Regions from separate parts of the Halalkalibacter sp. HAAS-P014 genome, predicted to be linked through region 1. Evidence: predicted binding sites of a transcription regulator. Region 1 holds the regulator's gene; the other holds the start of a gene.

Evidence for each region. Region 1 encodes NrdR, which represses ribonucleotide reductase genes. Its sites were predicted from a motif close to AACACNATATATNGTGTT; they were not measured.
Region 2: AC1FXZ_RS02665 (vitamin B12-dependent ribonucleotide reductase) is a predicted target of NrdR. The motif match lies at 2,126-2,143, and genes of this name have one in related genera.

The regions. Positions count from the first base shown of each region.
Region 1 covers NZ_JBWQTV010000022.1:26,048-29,485, forward strand. Annotated here, with positions in the region: gene AC1FXZ_RS17810 (replication initiation and membrane attachment family protein) at 1-985, opposite strand, end outside; gene nrdR (transcriptional regulator NrdR) at 1,063-1,521, opposite strand; gene speD (adenosylmethionine decarboxylase) at 1,765-2,145, opposite strand; gene AC1FXZ_RS17825 (glyceraldehyde-3-phosphate dehydrogenase) at 2,491-3,438, opposite strand, start outside.
Region 2 covers NZ_JBWQTV010000003.1:16,072-19,509, reverse strand. Annotated here, with positions in the region: gene AC1FXZ_RS02665 (vitamin B12-dependent ribonucleotide reductase) at 1-1,971, opposite strand, end outside; gene dat (D-amino-acid transaminase) at 2,421-3,260, shown strand; gene AC1FXZ_RS02655 (lipoate--protein ligase family protein) at 3,332-3,438, opposite strand, start outside.

The DNA.
Region 1 (3,438 bases):
CAGACCGTACTTGAAGCAATTCAATTGGTGCCGTTGTTTCATAGAACTTGATTACTTTTTCTTCTTCTGTTTGTGGTTCTTTACCAAGTAACGTTTGATGTTTGGGTGGCTGCTTTTGCATACCTAAGCCCGGGGGCTCATTCCCGTGTTCAAGTTTGTACCATTCTTGAGCCTTTCTTCTTAATTCATTTAAATCCAGTTTATCATCATGGATCATAGCTTGTTCAACAATGCTGCTCATTTCTAACGGTTCAATTTTATAGACGAACGCAAGTCTGCTAATGGTATTTTTGGCATCTTCATTTAATGCTTCTTTGGGAACAATAAAGGAAGAAATACTTTTTTCAAGGAGCTCAAAATCAAATTCACCAAACTCTAATTCATTGGACTCATTTATCATAACCAACTCTTTGCCTTGGTCTGTTTTTAAAGCATTTCCTGTTTCAGATTGGAGATTAGAAACCATTTCCGAATGGTGTAAGGAGACATAGACTTCATCGAATGCATATGTCATCTCCGTATATTCTTCTTCATTTATTTTGTCTAGCGTAAAACGATCACGCAACTGACGGTAGTGAGACTTTCCAAGCCTATTAAATAGGTACACACTTAAAACATCATTTTCAAAAAATTGTTTCGGTGTCATCGGTGGTTGAAGTTCATATAAATATGTTGCTCCACCATCGTCATTTTTACGCTTGTACGTTTTTAAAAGCCCTATTCCTTCTAGTTTCTTTCTTTCTTCATAAATTACTTCAAGCGAAACACCCAAGAGCAACATAAGTTGTCTATGTGTTTGCTCCTCACTCCAATATTGATCATTCTCTAATTGAGATAACATAGTTACATACAAACTATGGGCCACTGCACCTGTTAGTGGTTGATACAATAATGTTAATACAAGACGATCTACTTCTGTAATATAATTGCTTGTCCGTACGGAAAACCGATCGACAGGTAGCAATTCCCTCCAGTGCCAAGTCATCTACTACTCACCTCTAACATGAACTAAATTGTTCTATCACGTAAAAAGAGCTTGTAGCGAACATCGCTTAAGCTCTATCAATCATTTTTATTCATTAGTTCAGTAAGTTCCTTAATGAATACATTTATATCTTTAAATTGTCGGTAAACTGATGCAAATCTCACATATGCAACATCATCAATGTCAGCTAGTCTTTCCATCACTAACTCTCCAACATCATGACTTTGTATCTCATTCTTACCCAATCCTCGGATCTCACGTTCAACACCATTAACAATTTTCTCAAGAGTATCGAGAGAGACTGGCCTTTTTTCACACGCACGGATTAGCCCTCGAAGAATCTTTTCACGTGAAAACTCTTGGCGCGTTCCATCTTTTTTCACAACAATCAACGGTATTTCCTCTACCATTTCAAAGGTTGTAAAACGATGGCTGCACATTTCACATTCTCTTCTTCGACGAATAGAACGGCCTTCATGACTTGGCCTAGAATCAAGTACCCGAGTTCCATTATGATGACAAGCAGGACATAGCATTTGATCATCTCCACTTTCAAAGTGTCGCCAACTTTAAGTTATCTTTATTTTATGATATAGAAAAAGTCGAAAGATGACAAGATAGACTTCTTGCAGAAAACGATATATCACAACATAAAAACACTTAAAAATACGTGCAACAGTAATAACCAAACCAAAAGAGGCTGACTCCTAAAATCTAACCTACATGTAACTATAAAAACTTATAGGTTAGAAAGACCTGAGTCAACCTCTTTATTTTAGTTATAATGCTTGAACTTTTGATTTTTCAACTTTTATTGGACCCATTCCTCTAGGCACCTCAACCACTTCACTACTAGTAGCGCTTAAAGACTCAGCGATATAACTAGCGGCAACGTTTGGATCAAGGTCTCCACAAGTATATACATCAATACTTGCATAACCGTGCTCAGGGAAGCTGTGAATTGTTAAATGTGATTCTGAGATAATAACTACCCCACTTACACCATGAGGAGCAAATTTGTGAAAAGCAACCTCTCGGACCTCAGCACCTGACTTTAAAGCAGCATCAACAAATACTTGTTCAATAAAACTCATATTATTCAACTTTTCTACGTTACATCCCCATAATTCAGCAATTACGTGACGACCCATAGTATCCATAAGTTGAATCCCCCTTTACAAATTAATTCATGCCTTCTCAAGCATGTAGGAATGTCTTATTACACGGGGGAAAGTTAGTCCAGAGAGGTCCTAACCCTTTCTGTAAAAAACAGTTCCTGATTTGCTGTAATTGAAGTTCACGAAAATCAGTATACTTTGTTTACTATTTGATTGCAACAGTTCTTACCAACTTTTTTTACATACCAGTAGTATGTTACTTCCTTCTACTGATCTTCAAATACTTCTGTTGGAACAACAATTATTTTTATGATCTCACAATATGTACATTGATATTCTCGTTAAAAACCGAAGCAATGAACTAGTCATTGCTTCGGTTACGATCCTTTATGCAAAATGTACTTTTTTTTGTAATTTGTTTGCAACATGATTCATTAGATCAACTACTCGGCATGAATAACCCCACTCATTATCATACCAAGCAAGTACCTTCACTTGTCTGTCATTCATAATCATTGTCGATAATCCATCAATGATTGAAGACTGCTCATTGCCATTAAAATCAATTGACACAAGTGGTTCTTCCGTAAATCCAAGAATGCCTTTTAGCGAACTTTGTGAAGCAGTTTGCAATGCTGCATTCACTTCATCAACCGTTACATCTTTCTTAACATTCACGACTAAATCAACTAAAGATACATTTGGTGTTGGTACACGTAAAGCCATTCCATTAAGTTTTCCATCTAATTGAGGTAAAACTTTAGCGATTGCTTTTGCTGCACCTGTTGAAGTCGGTATAATTGACTGCCCACATGCTCTTGCTCTTCTGAGGTCTTTATGTGGATTATCAATATTCTTCTGATCATTCGTATATGCATGAACCGTTGTCATCAAACCACTTTCGATACCAAACTCTTCATCAATAACTTTCGCTACTGGTGCTAAGCAGTTTGTTGTACAAGATGCATTCGAGATAATATCATGTTCTTCAGGATTGTAATCGCCATCATTTACACCCATTACAATTGTAATATCTTCATCTTTACCAGGAGCTGTAATTAAAACTTTCTTTGCACCAGCTTCAAGGTGATAACTTGCTGTTTCTTTCGTTTTGAACTTACCCGTTGCTTCAATTACAATATCAACTTCTAGCTTTTCCCAAGGAAGTTCTCTTGGATCACGAGATTGTAACAGTTTAACTTCTTTTCCATCTACAACTAATGAATTCTCTTTTGCTTCCACTGTTAAAGCATATTGGCCATGTATACTGTCATACTTAATTAAATGAGCTAAAGTTTCAGCTGGATAACTTGCATTTATCGCAACAACCTCAAC
Region 2 (3,438 bases), on a different contig from region 1:
AACCATCGTACCTGTACTTCCAGTCGGAGCAACGGTTAGTAAGTGTGAATTACGTATTCCATGTTTTAAAATACCTTGTCTAATATCTTCTGGCATTTCCTTCATGTATCCTGTATTGATAAAAGCATTGCGAAGCTCTTTTGTTTCTTTTTCTGTTGAGCCCACTAAAAATGGGAAACTTCCTTTTTCTTTAGCAAGTTCCATGCTTGTACGATATGCCGTTGTAGCAATTACCTCAAAAACCTCATCTACAAGCTTATCTCCATCACTTGATCCATAAACTGCTTCACAATAAATTAGCAGATCATGAAGCCCCATAACGCCTAGTCCAACTCTTCTTTCACCTTTAGCTTGCTTTGTATTCTCCTCTAAGAAGTAAGGCGTTGCATCAATTACATTGTCTTGCATGCGTACACCGACTTCAACAGTCTTTTTCAACTTAGCAAAATCGACTTCCTTTGTCTCTTTATTAGCCATTTCTGCTAAATTTATCGCTGCAAGGTTACAAACTGAATAAGGAGCAAGTGGTTGCTCTCCACATGGATTTGTTGCAACTACTTTTTGCCCATATGCTTTTGCATTTGTTTTTTCATTTGCATTATCAATAAAGAAAATACCTGGTTCAGCACTATACGTTGCACATATATTAATAAGGTTCCAAAGTTCCTTCGCTTTAATGATCCGGTACGTTCTCACTCCATAGCCTAATGCGCTCCACTCACGGACATCACCGATTTCATGCCATTTTTCATTATAAGCAGCCATTTCTTCTTCGCTATAATTCTCAACATCAGGAAAACGTAATGCGTATTCTTCATCATTTTCAACAGCTTCCATAAACTCCTTTGTTAAACAAACAGAAATATTAGCTCCAGTTAGAAATTCTGAATTGTTAACAGAGTATGTTCCACCGACTTGTAACTTTTCTTCTGCATCTTGGATGACTTTAGGATCAAACCCTCCTAGGCCTGGAATGGTTTTATAGTTTATAATCCCTTGATACATCGATTCTTCAACTTCTGTTAAAGGTGTGAATGAGAGTTTGCCTTTAACGAGCTTTTGAATTTGTTCATCGTCTGTATTTTCAAGTAAAAAGCGCAAAATACGTGGGTTTTGCATCTTTGAAATAATGAATTCTAAAACATCTGGATGCCAATCTGATAGCATAATCATTTGGGCTCCACGTCTTGAACCACCTTGCTCCACAAGATGTGTTAACTTTGCAATATCATCTAGCCAAGAAACGGATCCTGAAGATTTACCATTTACTCCACGAGCGAGTGTATTACGAGGCCTTAATGTTGAACCATTCGTCCCAACCCCTCCACCACGGCTCATAATTTCCATTACCTGCTTACGGTGTTCAGAAATCCCTTCACGTGAATCCTGAACATATGGCATTACATAACAGTTGAAGTATGTTACATCTGTTTCAGCACCTGCACCATACAACACTCGTCCCGCTGGAATAAAGTTCATTGCAACGAGTTGCTCATAAAATTGCTTAAACGCTTCTTGTCTTTTCTCCTCTGTTGGTTCTACTGAAGCTAGTCCAGTTGCGTTTCGTTTTGCAATCTGCTCATAAAACAACTCAAGAGGCTTTTCAATCGTATCAAGCGAACGAGAAACAATGCCACTTTCCGCCTCATCCCCCTCAAGTACTCCCCTAAACTCTTCATCAACAAGTACCTTTGCAACGTTTGTTTCATGATCTAGTTCGATCACAAAGCCGTAACCGCGAGCCGGAAACTTCGGATCATCCTTTACTGTTAAGACAACAAAGTCACCTTCTTTTAATGTCTTCTTTTCCGTATCTTTAAATGTATAGCGGTCTAACATTACTAGTCGTGATACACCTTTTTGTGTAATCTTCATATCACTCGTTATAGGATGTACTTGAGAAAATTGCTTAATATCCTCATTTAACCTTTCAACGTTTAGGCGCATTACTCTTGACATTGTCATCGCCATTCGCTTCTCCTCCTCTTATTCGGAAACTCTATTAAACACTCGCTAATCTAGTTTGTTTATAAATCGTTATTTAGTTCTTTTACGATTATTCTTGGCTAAGCTTACCACAAGACTATTATTAGATTCAATATATTGTGCTCAGTTTTATTTTAAATACACCATATATTGTGCCAGATTATATTTTTACTCTTTTTGTCAACTTTGTAATAAATCATAAATTGAAGCATTTACGAGTTTAAGAGATTTTTATCCGTTTTATTTCGACAAAATGAATAAATTTGTCTCTTGCTAAATTTTCATTTCGTTCAACTTCTTATCACATCACTGATTGCCGATTCAATCAATTTAGTTGACAAATTTTTTACTAGATGAATGATAATATTGTGATATCCTAGAAACACAAAAAAATAAACAATCTTCTATAAGTTAGACAAACTGGAGGAATCATAATGGAATATATAGTCCAAAATGAAAAATTAATCCCTAGAAAAGACGCAACAGTCCACTTTGATGATCGTGGTTATTACTTTGGCGACGGAATTTATGAAGTAGTAAAACTTTATGAAAGTCGTCCATTTGCCATGGAACAACATCTAGATCGCTTTGTTGAAAGCGCGAAAAAACTTGACCTACCTCTCCCCTTTTCGAATGAGAAAATAACTGAATTAATATATACATTAGTTGAGAAGAACTCCATTCAAAATGGGACCGTCTATTTTCAGGTCACACGTGGTATCGAGCCAAGAAATCACTTGTATTCACGAGATGCAACTCCTGTATTTACAGCTTTTACACAACAGTCTCAAAGTATTGAAGCCATTCAAAAAAATGGCATAAATGTATGGCTTACAGATGATATTCGCTGGCTTCGTTGCGATATTAAGACAATTAATCTACTAGGAAATGTCATTGCTAAACGTAAGGCGGCAGATAATGATTGTCTAGAAGCGATCCTTCATCGGGATGGAACGATAACTGAAGGCTCTTCATCAAATTTATTTTTAATCAAAGATAAAGTACTTTATACCCATCCTGCTACAAACTTAATTTTGAACGGAATTACGAGACAACTCATTATTAACTTAGCCCAAAAACATAATTATGCCGTTGTAGAAGAACCTTTTCCAGTCGAGGTGCTCGAACATGCAGACGAAGCATTTATTACAAGTACATCGTTAGAGATTACACCTATTGCAACCGTAAGTGGACAATTATCAACGTCATTCCCTGTAGGCCCAGTAACTCAAGACCTTCAAACTAAATTTAAAGAACTATTACCTAATAAATAATAAATAGTTCCATAGTTTTACCCTTAAAGTCAAAGAGACTTGTCTGTATATATCGACAAGTCTCTTTTTAATTATTTTCTATAATTCCATTCGTCGTTCTCATAGCGATCTCTTGCAATCTGCATGACCACTTTATTTTCCTTTTCAGACAGGGTATATGGTTCCAATTCTATATTCA